DNA from 4 places in the Streptomyces sp. NPDC003456 genome. Region 1 is predicted to be linked to each of the others. Evidence: riboswitches for the same ligand, from Rfam matches in the RefSeq annotation. Region 1 holds a riboswitch; each other region holds the start of a gene.
What was found. Region 1 has a riboswitch for cyclic di-AMP ahead of ACFYWG_RS16925 (NlpC/P60 family protein). Riboswitches for the same ligand answer to the same signal wherever they lie in the genome.
Positions count from the first base shown of each region.

Region 2: linked by a shared signal. The riboswitch ahead of ACFYWG_RS21525 (M23 family metallopeptidase) and the one ahead of ACFYWG_RS16925 (NlpC/P60 family protein) in region 1 are both predicted to bind cyclic di-AMP.
Region 3: linked by a shared signal. The riboswitch ahead of ACFYWG_RS06050 (C40 family peptidase) and the one ahead of ACFYWG_RS16925 (NlpC/P60 family protein) in region 1 are both predicted to bind cyclic di-AMP.
Region 4: linked by a shared signal. The riboswitch ahead of ACFYWG_RS04955 (peptidoglycan DD-metalloendopeptidase family protein) and the one ahead of ACFYWG_RS16925 (NlpC/P60 family protein) in region 1 are both predicted to bind cyclic di-AMP.

Region 1 covers NZ_JBIAOK010000004.1:158,448-161,645, forward strand. The annotation lists gene ACFYWG_RS16920 (hypothetical protein) at 1-77, opposite strand, end outside; gene ACFYWG_RS16925 (NlpC/P60 family protein) at 155-1,339, opposite strand; cyclic di-AMP (ydaO/yuaA leader) riboswitch at 1,347-1,521, opposite strand; gene pcrA (DNA helicase PcrA) at 1,836-3,198, shown strand, end outside.
Region 2 covers NZ_JBIAOK010000005.1:115,056-118,253, forward strand. The annotation lists gene ACFYWG_RS21515 (M16 family metallopeptidase) at 1-148, shown strand, start outside; gene ACFYWG_RS21520 (M16 family metallopeptidase) at 145-1,533, shown strand; cyclic di-AMP (ydaO/yuaA leader) riboswitch at 1,725-1,885, shown strand; gene ACFYWG_RS21525 (M23 family metallopeptidase) at 1,899-2,687, shown strand; gene ACFYWG_RS21530 (GntR family transcriptional regulator) at 2,878-3,198, shown strand, end outside.
Region 3 covers NZ_JBIAOK010000002.1:112,984-116,181, forward strand. The annotation lists gene ACFYWG_RS06040 (ATP-binding protein) at 1-332, shown strand, start outside; gene ACFYWG_RS06045 (DUF6328 family protein) at 582-1,211, opposite strand; gene ACFYWG_RS06050 (C40 family peptidase) at 1,293-1,766, opposite strand; cyclic di-AMP (ydaO/yuaA leader) riboswitch at 1,770-1,982, opposite strand; gene ACFYWG_RS06055 (ABC transporter permease) at 2,737-3,198, opposite strand, start outside.
Region 4 covers NZ_JBIAOK010000001.1:1,193,853-1,197,050, forward strand. The annotation lists gene ACFYWG_RS04950 (SGNH/GDSL hydrolase family protein) at 1-196, opposite strand, end outside; gene ACFYWG_RS04955 (peptidoglycan DD-metalloendopeptidase family protein) at 440-1,372, opposite strand; cyclic di-AMP (ydaO/yuaA leader) riboswitch at 1,377-1,533, opposite strand; gene ACFYWG_RS04960 (tyrosine-protein phosphatase) at 2,178-2,975, shown strand; gene ACFYWG_RS04965 (DUF6126 family protein) at 2,991-3,110, opposite strand; gene ACFYWG_RS04970 (helix-turn-helix domain-containing protein) at 3,107-3,198, opposite strand, start outside.

The DNA.
Region 1 (3,198 bases):
TCGAGACCGACCGACACGGTGCCGGTCGCCAGCGCATACGTCGCCCACCAGGTGGCAAACGGGGAGGGACCGGACATAGCGCCGATGCTAGAGAGCAACCCGCGCGGGAGGTGAGGGGCACGCGCGCGTGCCCCTCAAAAACGCCCGCGTCCGCTCAGGCGGGCCGCACCACGCTGTGGACGGCCGACTCGCCGTCGTAGTAGATCGACTCCTCGCGTACGTAGGTGCCGGGCTTGGGCGCGTGGATCATCATGCCGTTGCCGATGTACAGCCCGACGTGCGTGATGTCGTCGTAGAAGAAGACCAGATCGCCCGGCCGCGCCTGCGACACCGGGACGGTGGTGCCGGCGCGGACCTGGTCGTACGTCGTGCGCGGCAGATCGACGCCCGCGGCCTTCCACGCGGCCTGGGTCAGGCCGGAGCAGTCGTAGGAGCCCGGACCGACGGCCCCCCAGACGTACGGCTTGCCGATCTGGGCGCGCGCGAAGGCGAGGGCCTTGTCCGCCTTGGTGGCGTACGAGGAGTCCGTCGGAGCCGTCGTGGTGGACGAGCCGGAGTCCGCCGACGGCGAAGCGCTCTCCTGCCGCGTGGCCTCCTCGCGCTGCGCCCGCTCCTGCGCGGCCTGCTCCCGCGCGGCCTGCTGCCGGGCCAGCTCGGCGGCCCGGCGGTCGGCCTCCTCCTGCTTCTCCTGCTCGATCGCCGCGAGCCGCGCCTTCTCCTCGGCGGTCAGCCGCGACATCAGCGTGCGGGCGTCGGCCAGCTTGCGCTGGACGGTCGCCTTGGCCGCCTTCAGGTCGCCCTGCGCGTCGGTGAGCTTCTCGAGGCTCTCGGTCGCCTCCCGGCGCTTGGTCATCGTCTCGGACTGCTGCGTGACGAAGTCGTCGACCGCTTCCTTCTGGCGGCCGGTCATCCGGTCCATCAGCTGGGTCTGGTCGAAGTAGTCCTGCGGGCTGTCCGCGAGCAGGAACGTCGCCGTCTCCGGGGCGGCGGCCCCCGTGCGGTACTGGGCGGAGGCGTAGGAGCCGAGCTTGTCGCGCGCATCGTTCAGCTTCTGGGCGCGCTGCGCGACGTCGTCGAGGAGGGTGTCGACGCGCTTGCGCTGCTTCGCGGTCTTCTCCTTGGCCGCGTTGTACTTGTCGGTCGCCGACTCGGCCTGGCGGTACAGGTCGTCGACCTTCTTCTCGACTTCTTCGAGGCTGGGCTTGTCGTCGGCCTCGGGTGCGGCATCGGCCGACTGGGACAGCAGGGCCACGGAGGTGAGGGCCGCCGTTGCCAGGGCGGGGGTCCGTATGCCTGCCACGCGCGAACCGGTGGGACGCGACTTGCGGTGCGACGCCAAGGGAGGCGACTCCTTCCATCGTCCGCCTACCGGGTTAGCTGTCGGGTTCGGGCGGGTGGTTCGGAAGGGTTGCCCTACGGCCTTCTCCGGATGCGGAGGCGGGCCGATTCACCCCGGGGTTCTCGGTTGGGTCCCCGGCTCCGGCTGCCGCTGCGGCACACCGGACTCGGCGGAGGCCGCGCGGCCCGGCGACGTTCGCCGGAGAGGGTCGTGCGGCCTGATCGCACGGTAGCCAACTCGTGTGGCCCCTGTGAAGGTTGATGGGTGATATGCCCGATACATTTTCGTGACCTTTCCCGGAAGCGTTGCCCGGAGTGAATGATCGCGGCGGTTTGGTCGCCAGTTGTCCGGAATTGTTGCGGACATAGCGGACCGTGATCATGCGGTCCTGCTGGGTGACAACGAGCCATCCGCCCGGCCCTGGCGGCCGTGGTCCGGGGTGATGTTCTCGGGGTGGCGGCGGGCTGTCAGTGGGGCGCCCTAGACTCGGAGAGCGATGAGCAGCCTCTTTGACGACAGCTTCCTGGCGGACCTCCAGGCCCAGCGCGGCCCCGCGGACGAGCCCCCGCCGCCGCCCGAGGACGATCACGCTCCGGAGCCGCTTCCGGACGATCTGTTCGGCGGGAAGTTCGACGTGCCGCCGGACCGGGACACCCACTACCGGGACGGCGCCCCCCGTCCGGTGATCGACGCCGCCGCGCTGCTGGAAGGGCTGAACGACAACCAGCGCGCCGCCGTGGTCCACGCCGGCTCCCCGCTGCTCATCGTCGCCGGCGCCGGATCCGGCAAGACCCGCGTGCTCACGCACCGCATCGCCCACCTGCTCGCCGAGCGGAACGTGCACCCGGGCCAGATCCTCGCGATCACCTTCACCAACAAGGCCGCCGGCGAGATGAAGGAGCGCGTCGAGCAGCTCGTCGGCCCGCGCGCCAACGCCATGTGGGTCATGACCTTCCACAGCGCGTGCGTGCGCATCCTCCGCCGCGAGAGCAAGAAGCTCGGCTTCACCTCCTCCTTCTCGATCTACGACGCCGCCGACTCCAAGCGCCTCATGGCCCTGGTCTGCCGCGACCTGGACCTCGACCCCAAGCGCTACCCGCCCAAGTCCTTCAGCGCCAAGATCAGCAACCTGAAGAACGAGCTGATCGACGAGGAGGACTTCGCCGCCCAGGCGACCGACGGCTTCGAGAAGACGCTCGCCCAGGCCTACGCGATGTACCAGTCGCGCCTGCGCGAGGCGAACGCCCTCGACTTCGACGACCTGATCATGACGACGGTCAACCTGCTGCGCGCCTTCCCGGACGTCGCCGAGCACTACCGCCGCCGCTTCCGGCACGTCCTGGTCGACGAGTACCAGGACACCAACCACGCGCAGTACGCCCTGGTCCGCGAGCTGGTCGGCACCTCCGAGCACCCCGTCGACGTACCGCCCGAGGCCGAGGTCCCGCCCGCCGAGCTGTGCGTGGTCGGCGACGCCGACCAGTCGATCTACGCCTTCCGCGGCGCGACCATCCGCAACATCCTCCAGTTCGAGGAGGACTACCCGGACGCCACGACGATCCTGCTCGAGCAGAACTACCGCTCCACGCAGACCATCCTGTCCGCGGCCAACGCCGTCATCGAGCGCAACGAGTCCCGCCGCCCGAAGAACCTGTGGACCAACGCGGGCACCGGCGCCCGCATCACCGGCTACGTCGCCGACACCGAGCACGACGAGGCCCAGTTCGTCGCCGACGAGATAGACCGCCTCACCGACGCGGGCGAGGCCAAGGCGGGCGACGTCGCGGTGTTCTACCGCACCAACGCCCAGTCCCGTGTCTTCGAAGAGGTCTTCATCCGCGTCGGCCTGCCCTACAAGG
Region 2 (3,198 bases), on a different contig from region 1:
GGCCGAGGAGGTCCAGGAGGTCGCCAAGGCCCGCCTGCGCCCCGACAACCGCGCGGTGCTCGTCTACGAGCCCGTCGCCGACGAGACCGACGATGCCGCCGGCGCCGCTGCCGCGGCCGGCGACGACAACGAGGAGGCGGCCAAGTGACCGAGCTCGCCACGATGGACTTCCACCCCCGGCCGCAGGCGGGCGAGGCCAAGCCGTGGGCCTTCCCGGCCCCGGAGCGCGGCACGCTCGGCAACGGCCTGACGGTCCTGCGCTGCCACCGCCCCGGTCAGCAGGTCGTCGCCGTGGAGGTGCTGCTGGACGCACCCCTGGAGGCCGAGCCCGCCGGCCTCGACGGCGTCGCCACGCTCATGGCGCGGGCCTTCTCCGAGGGCACCGACAAGCACTCCGCCGAGGAGTTCGCCGCCGAGCTGGAGCGCGCCGGCGCCACGCTCGACGCGCACGCCGACCACCCCGGGGTCCGCATCAGCCTGGAGGTCCCGGCCTCCCGGCTCGAGAAGGGCCTCGGCCTGCTGGCCGACGCGCTGAGGGCGCCCGCCTTCGCGGACAGCGAGATCGAGCGGCTGGTCCGCAACCGCCTCGACGAGATCCCGCACGAGCTGGCCAACCCCTCGCGCCGGGCCGCCAAGGAGCTGTCCCGGCAGCTGTTCCCGGCGGACTCGCGTATGTCGCGGCCCCGGCAGGGCACCGAGGAGACGGTCGCCGCGATCGACTCCGCCGCCGTGCGCGGCTTCTACGAGAAGCACGTCCGCCCCGCCACGGCCACCGCCGTCGTCGTCGGCGACCTCACCGGCGTCGACCTCGACGCCCTGCTGGGCGACACGCTGGGCGCCTGGACGGGCTCCCGGGCCGAGCCGCGGCCGGTGCCGCCGGTCACCGCCGACGACACCGGCCGGGTCGTCATCGTCGACCGCCCGGGCGCCGTCCAGACGCAGCTGCTCATCGGCCGCACCGGCCCGGACCGGCACGACCGCCTGTGGCCCGCGCAGGTGCTCGGCACGTACTGCCTCGGCGGCACCCTGACGTCCCGTCTGGACCGGGTGCTGCGCGAGGAGAAGGGCTACACCTACGGGGTGCGGGCGTTCGCCCAGGTGCTGCGGTCCGCCCCGGACGGCACCGGTGCCTCGATGCTCGCCATCAGCGGCTCGGTGGACACACCCAACACCGGCCCGGCCCTTGAGGACCTGTGGACGGTGCTGCGCACGCTGGCCGCCGAAGGCCTGACCGACGCCGAGCGGGACGTCGCCGTGCAGAACCTGGTCGGCGTCGCGCCGCTGAAGTACGAGACGGCGGCAGCCGTGGCCTCCACGCTGGCCGACCAGGTCGAGCAGCACCTGCCCGACGACTACCAGGCCACGCTGTACCGGCAGCTCGCCGCGACCGGCACCGTGGAGGCCACCGCGGCGGTCGTCAGCGCCTTCCCGGTGGACCGGCTGGTGACGGTCCTCGTCGGTGACGCGGCGCAGATCAAGGCACCCGTCGAGGCCCTCGGCATCGGCGAAGTCTCGGTCGTCACGGCCGAGTAGGAGCGCACGCGCGAGGAGCCCTGGTTGTCTTCCAAGGCACCAGGGCTCCCTTATGCCCGAATTGATACGGAGGTGGCCTGTCTGCCCTGTGGGATGCGCTACAAAAGCCGGGATCCGTTTGGGAATTGAAAGTGGCGCCGCTTAGCGTCGTCCGGGCTGTTCGTCAGGCAGTGCGCCGCACCCGCGGCACCGGACAGTCATCGCCGAGTCCCCGTACGGCGCGAGCCAGGGGAGCCGGGGACCCACAGTCCCTGGGGTGAATCGGACGCCCGCGCGCACCGCGAGGGGGCCCGTAGGAGACCTTCCTGCTCCGAACCCGTCAGCTAACCCGGTAGGCGAGAAGGAAGGAAAGGACCAGCCACTTCATGGCGTTCACCCGCGCCACCGGCAAGCACCGTCGTCCCAGCCGCCTCCAGCGCGGCACGGCCCGTGCGGCGGGCGTCGCGGCCCTCGCCACGACGGGCGTCATCGGCACCGTGGCCGCCCCGGCCGCCTTCGCCGCCGAGCCCGCTCCCGAGCAGACCGGTCTGACCCCCGTCGTCACCCTGGGCGACACCGTCGCGGAGCAGATCGACGCCCAGGCCGTCGCGCAGAAGCAGGCGGCCGAGGAGGCCGCCGCGAAGAAGAAGGCCGAGGAGGCCGCCCGCGAGCGGGCCGCCGAGGCGGCCGAGCAGGCCAAGGAAGCGGCCGAGAAGGCCCGCGAGGCCAAGGAGCGCGCCGCCCGTGAGGCCGAGCGCAAGCGCCTGAACACCTTCGTGTCCCCGATCTCCGGCTCGTACGTGTCCACCGGGTACCAGGCCAGCAGTGGCCTGTGGTCCTCCGGCAGCCACACCGGCGTCGACTTCCACGCCGCGACCGGCACCTCCGTCCACTCCGTCGGCATAGGCACGGTCGTCGAGGCCGGCTGGGGCGGCGCGTACGGCAACCAGGTCGTGATCAAGATGAACGACGGCACGTACACCCAGTACGGCCACCTGTCGTCCGTCGGCGTCTCCGTGGGCCAGAAGGTCACCCCCGGCCAGCAGATCGGCCTGTCCGGCGCGACCGGCAACGTCACCGGACCGCACCTGCACTTCGAGGCCCGTACGAGCCCCGAGTACGGCTCCGACATGGACCCCGTCGCTTACCTCCGCTCGCACGGCGTCAACCTCTGACGGCACCCGGCGATCGTGAAAGCCCCGGCTCCCGCCGGGGCTTTTTCGCGTCCTGGACGGCCCGGCGTCCAAAAAGTTTCCCCGGATTTACGCCCGCCGCCGGAAACTGCGGCACATTGCAATAGAGTCACATGCAATGAAGTCGCCGGCACACGTCGGCGTTTTCCGGGGAATCAGACGGAGGTCGGTCATGCGCATTCCCGCGCACTCGGTGTGCACGGCCATCCGCGACGACATCGTCGCCGGCGTCCACGCGCGGGGCACCCGGCTCACCGAGGAGCTGCTGGCGCGCCGCTACGGCGTCTCCCGCGTCCCCGTGCGCGAGGCCCTGCGCACCCTGGAGGCGGAGGGTTTCGTGGTGACGCGGCGGCACGCGGGCGCGTGCGTCGCCGAACCCACCGAGCAGGAGGCCGCCGACCTGCTGCAGATGCGCGCGCTGCTGGAGCCGCTCGGCGCCGCCCGGGCCGCCCAGCGCCGCACCGAGGCGCACCTCAAGGTCCTGCGCGGCCTG
Region 3 (3,198 bases), on a different contig from region 1:
CGGTCCGGCTGATCATCTCCGAACTGGCCACCAACGCCGTCCAGCACACCTTCGGCCAGTCGCCCACCTTCACGGTGGACGTCGAGCTCGACCGGGACGAGCAGCTGACCATCGGCGTCACCGACAGCCACCCGCGCTTCCCCAGACGGCTGCCCGCCGCCGTCCAGCAGGACAACGGCCGCGGCCTGGTCATCATCCGGTGGCTGACCGCGGAGTGCGGCGGCAAGCTCCGCATCCGCCCGACCCGTGAGGGCGGCAAGACCATCTCGATCGAGCTGCCCTGGGTCATCCCGGCCCAGTCGGTACCGTCCGCAGGCCCGCAGGAACAGTAGGACGCCGGTTCCGGCGTTGCCCGGTCCCGACCACCCCGGAACCCGGCCTCGTCCGGTCCGATCCTTCCCCGGCTCCGGCCGGTCTCTCCAGGTCCGGACCTGCCCCGTCTCCGACGTCCCCCGACTGCCCTCTCCCGACCCCGGCCCCTGTACCTCCCTGCTGAGGCTCCGGAACCGTCCCTTGCGTCCCGTGCCGCTCTCTGGCCCCCTGAACCCCTCCGCTCTCCCTCGGCACGCCAGCCCGGCCGCTCAGCGGCGCCTGACCGGGGCCTCCCGGCGTTGCGGCCCGATGCGCCGCGTCGGCTGCGCCACCGTGCGCCGCCCGGGCCCGGGGACGGCGGGGGCGGGCCGGGGCGGATCCCCGGCGTCCTCGCGGGGAGCGGGGGCGCGGGCCTCCGCCCGCAGTCCCGAGCGCCGCACCAGCCGCGGCAGCAGCCCCCACAGGCCGGCGCAGACCAGGAACGTGGCCGCGCCCGCCCCGACGCCGCCCCAGCGGCCGGTCGTCACGTCCACCACCAGAAGCACCGAGCCGCTGAAGGCGAACACCAGCACGGCCAGGCCGACGGTCGCCAGGCGCGAGGAGACCTGCACGATGCGCGGCTTGGCGCCCTGCCGGAACAGCGAGCGGTGCAGGGCCGCCGGCGCCGTGAAGAGTGCCGCGGCCAGGACCGCCAGCAGCAGCGTGACGACGTAGGTGACGCGCTGGACCCCGTCGAGGTCGGCGAAGCGTGCGGTGAAGGCCAGGGACAGCAGGAAGGCGAACAGGATCTGCACGCCCGTCTGGGTGACGCGCAGCTCCTGGAGCAGCTCGACGAAGTTCCTGTCCGCTCGTTGCAGCGGTGTCTCGTTGCGAGCGGTGCAGGGGCGGTGCTCGGCCATACCCGCACGGGTAACCATCCGGGCCCGCTTCACGCCCCGGCGTGCGGCGGCGCGTCAGGACGCCGCCGCACGCCGGAGGGATCACTTCACGCGCCCGTACCAGACGCTCTTGGTCCAGATCTTCTGCAGTCGCACCACGTCCCCGGTCTTCGGGGAGTGCCAGAGCTTGTTCTTACCCGCGTAGATACCGACGTGGTACACGTTCTTGCCCGAGTGGAAGAACACCAGGTCCCCGGCCTTGCGGCTCTTGGCGGAGATGTGGCGCGTCTTGTTGTACTGCTGGGCGGCCGTGCGCGGGAGCTTCTTGCCCGCCTTCTTGAACGAGTACAGCGTCAGCCCGGAGCAGTCGAACCGGTGCGGACCGGTGGCCCCGTACTTGTACGGCGATCCCTTCTTCGAGGCCGCGATCTGGAGTGCCTTGGTCGCCGGGGTGGCTGCCGCGGCCTCGGACGAGAAGCCGGGCGCCACTATCGAGCCGCCGACGGCGGCGATGGTGAGAGCCGAGGCCGTACCGGCACGGGCCATGAGCGACGGGACACGATTGAGCGCAGTCATGCGCAACCCTTCGTCAGCCGCCTGTGAAGGATGACCTGTCGGATTCGGGCTGGCGAAGTTGCCCGGCCGCTGACGCGGCTTCACCCCAAGGGCTGCTCGGACCCGGTCATGGCGTGACCGTCCCGGCGACCCGTCGTGCTCGGGTCCTCCACTCCTGCCGATCCACTCCTGTCGACCGGTCATCCGGGCGGCGGCAGGACTCGGCGTCCGCCCGGATCGCCCCGCCGCTGCGGCGGGGGCTTGTCGTCAGTCAGGGATCTTGACTCATCGCTGTCCGGAAATCCCAACGGAACCGAGGATTTGTGTTGTTACTCACCACTCACCCGTTCGGGTGGACACGTGTGTGTTCGAGCCGGTGTCCACCCCTCCGTGGACGGTCCGACCAGCAAGGGAATGTCCGATTCCGCCCACCGGCCAGGTCCGCTGCGCAAGTTCGGCCACCCGAAATCCGCAGGCGCGTCTACTCCTAACAGGGGTACGTCGTTTGGTCGGTTTCAACTCGGAGCCGGACGCTCCGGCGACCGGGGCTCCACGGGATGCCCACCCGCCTCAACTGGCCGACTGCGGCGGAAGGGTGACGCGGGCCGTGCGCGCTTCGCCGGCCAGCACGCCCGGAGCCCGCGCCGGCGTCGCGGCGTTCAATTCCGCCTCGGGCCTTTGGTGCATCGGAGTGAGCGTGTCGCGCAGTGCGGCCGCCTCGGCCACCGGCATCCGGGCCGCGTGCGGTCCGCGGCAGGTGCCGCCGCGCTGCGCCGGGTTGATCGGTCCGACGGGTCGTCGGCGACCTCGAGGTAACGGCCGGTCAACTCCGCCTCCGCTCGGAGCGCGGGGAGAGCCGGGGGAGTCCGGAACCGGTGTGGCGGGGCGAGCGGTCGGCGTGCGCCCCGACAGCAGAGAACCGTGCACCCCCGTCCGCTACAGCGGGGGTGCACGGTCGTTCGGGTGCCGTCGCCCGGGGCGGCGGCCGCGGTCAGCCGACCGTCGCGAGGTCCCGGGAGCCGCCGGTGGGGGCGCTGTCCTTCCTCCGGGCCCGCAGCGCGTTGCCGAGCAGTACGGCCCCGAGCCCCAGCGCCGCCCACCACGTCAGGGTGAGCGCCGGTCCGGTCGCGGCGGAGCCGTCGAAGAAGGCCACCGAGCGCAGCAGCGAGGTCCCCGCACCGGGCGGCATCCACTGGCCGATCGCCCCGGCCGGCTCCGGGAGCATCTGCGGGGCCGTCGTGGCGCCGGAGAAGGGGTTGCCGATCAGCATCACCAGGGCTGCCCCGATGCCCGTGCCGGCCGGGCCGACCAGGGCGGCGAGCCCCGCGACGGCCGCGCCCACGGCCAGGGTGGACAGGCCGAGCACCGAAGCCTCCACCCACCAGTCGCCCGCGAGGGCCCCGAGCCAGCTGTGCGCGATCACCGCCCCGACCGCGCCCACCAGTGCGGACGC
Region 4 (3,198 bases), on a different contig from region 1:
GCACCTGGTCCGCCACGATCTGGTCGAGGAGCTTGCCGCGCACGGCGAGGTTGGCGTACCGGAAGTCGCCCTCGGGCCGCAGGTCGGCGAGCAGGACGGCGAACCGGTCGGCCCAGCCGACGAACGCCCCGTCGGGACCGGGGTCGCCGACCCCCTCGGTGAAGCTGTCCCCCAGCGCCACGTACGACCCGATCACTGCTTTGCTGTCACTCTTCGAATCGTCTGCCACAGCCGTTCATGATTCACCCTCGAATGTGACCTACGCGACCGTAGGCAAGGCTTGACGGACGGTGAGAAAGGCCACTTACCAAGGGTTCGCCAACTCCGGAACACGCAGGCCCCCGCGGGCGTTGCGCCTGGAACTCGGAACACACCGAAGGCCGGACCCGGGGAACGGGGTCCGGCCTTCGACGGCGTGTCAGGCAGGTGGTGAGGCGGGTCAGCCGACGGAGACGCCGTGCGAGCGCAGGTAGGCGACCGGGTCCACGTCCGAGCCGTAGTCCGGCGTGGTGCGGATCTCGAAGTGCAGGTGCGGCCCGGTGACGTTGCCGGTGGCGCCCGACAGGCCTATCTGCTGCCCGGCGGTGACGGTCTGGCCGGCCGAGACGGACAGCTGCGACAGGTGGGCGTACTGGGCGTAGTTGCCGTCGCTGAGCTTGATGACGACCTGGTTGCCGTACGCGCCGCCCCAGCCGGCGGAGACGACCGTGCCCGCGCCGACGGCCTTGAGGGAGGTGCCGGTCGGGACGACGAAGTCGACACCGGTGTGGTAGCCGCTGGACCACATGCTGCCGGACATCCGGTAGGGCGTGCCGACGGTGGCGCCGTCCACCGGCGCGGCGAAGCCGGAGGCGTTGCTCTGGGCGGCGGGCTTGGCGGCTGCGGGCTTGGCGGCGGTGTCCGCCTTGGGGGCGGAGTCCGCGGACGACCGGGTGGACGACTTCTTCGCCGGCTTCTCGGCGGGGGCCTTCGGCGCGGGCTTCGCCGGGGCCTGACCCGCGGCGGCCTTCTTGCCGATCGAGAGCTTCAGGCCCGGGTGGATCAGCGACGGGTCGTCGCCGACGGCGTCGCGGTTGTCCGCGTAGAGCTTCTTCCAGCCACCGCTGACGTGCTGGTCGTCGGCGATCTTCGCGAGGTAGTCGCCGGCCTTCACGGTGTACGTGCGGGTGCCGGCGGCCTTGTCGGCGGTCTTCTTCTCCGCGGCCGGAGCGGACTGGACCGCCTTCTCCGGAGCCGTCTGCGGGGTGGCGGCGTGGGCGCCGGCGGCCCCCATGAGCGGCAGTGCGAGAGCGGCGCCACCGGTACCGGCGACGGCGATGGAACGGGTGAAACGCTGGGTCTTGGGACGGCGGTGCTTACCCTTCGCGGGCATGGCGAATTCCTCTCCGTCGCCTGCGAGGTGAGCTGTCGGGTGCGGGCTGGAGATGCCCGGCCGCGCCGAGGCGCGGCTTAACCCCAAGCCGTTCCGGGAACCGGAACAGGCGTGGTACCTGTGGGTCCCCCGCTCCTGCCGTGCGTCGGGTCAGTGTGTGCGGGCTCCGGGCGGCGGCAGGATTAGGCGTCCGTCCGGATCGGTGTGGAACGTAAGCGACCGGGACGCGAAGGGACAAGCTTGCGGTTGCGGGTGACGGTGTTTTTTGTGGGACGCCCGCGCATTCCCCGTCACCGAGCGTGGATTTCCGATCTTTCCCTTTCCTCAACACCCCTGCTGTTCGCCCGAATTACGTGCACATGGCGACAACGCATCGTCACGGATATGACGATGGTCACGCGACTCCTCCCCATCTCCTTTACGACCGGGGCACGTTATGGCGAAGCGGCCTAAGCGCCTCATTCGGACAGAACGGCCACTTCTCCTCAAGGTGGGCGACGCAGCAACAGGACGAAGCGGCGGGAAATTCGCCCGTTTCACGGCATTGGCACGCTTGCTCCTGCTTCAGTCCGCTCAAGAGCACGCCCCGATGACGCGGGCGGCCCCCACGCGCGCGGAGTGGATCCGGATGGCGCCCTGCCGGACGGCGAGCCGGTTCGAGCGGTCCGGTGGCGCCCGAGGCGCACACCCGCAGGACCTGGGACAGCGCCTGTGGACGACCTCGTTGCCCCAGGCAGGCATGTCGTATCGTCGAGTCGTGCCCGCCGGCGAGCCGCGGCGGCGGCACCGATGGGGAGGAGCCCTCGTGACGCAGCAGGTCCCGTCGACCGAGCCGGAGCTGACCGGAGTGCGCAACTTCCGCGATGTCGGCGGACTGCCGACCGTGGACGGCCGGCGGGTGCGCCAGGGCGTGCTGTTCCGCAGCGGCCACCTCGCCCACGCGACCGGCGAGGACGCCGCCTTCCTGACGGCCCTGGGCCTGCACACGATCTTCGACTTCCGCAACGCGGCCGACCAGAAGCTCGAAGGGCCGGACGTCACGCTGCCGGGCGTGCGCAACGTGAACCTGCCCCTGAGCGACCCGGCCGACGGCGCCGAGTTCTGGAGGATGGTCCGCGACGGCGACCTGGACCAGCTGCGCGCGATCCTCGCCGACGGCAAGGGCGCGGCCCGGATGATCGCCTCGTACCGGTCGATCATCAAGGACCGCACCGCCGAGCACTCGCGCGTGCTGCACGCCCTGGCCGAGGACAGCGTGCCCGCACTCATGCACTGCGCGGCGGGCAAGGACCGCGCGGGCCTGTCGGTGGCGGTGACGCTGCTGGCGGTGGGCGTCGAGCGGGAGGCGATCGTCGACGACTACCTGAAGTCGAACGCCAAGCACCGCCGCTACAAGGTCCACCGCAGCAGCTCGCACGCCTCGGCCTACTCCCCCGAGGTCATGGAGCTGCTCAGCCCCCTCTTCGACGCCCGCGCCGAGTACCTGACGGCCGCCTTCACGACCATCGAGGAGACCTGGGGCGGCGTCGACGCCTATCTGGAACAGGGCCTCGGGCTCACCCCGCGGACCCGGGAGCGGCTGCGCGAGCGGCTCCTGGACTGAGGCCCCGGACCGGGCCTACTTGGCCCCGACCTCGAACAGCAGGTAGATGAACGCGGCGAAGACGTGCCCGAGGATGAGGTAGACCAGCAGGCGCACCCACAGGGCCCGGGGGAACTTCTCCTCGAAGTCGCTCATGTCAGGTCTCCAGGGTTGGGGCCCAGGCACAGGGCGGCCGTCGGGCTCTGCAGCAGGGTGTGGACGAAGAGCAGATCGACGCCGTCGT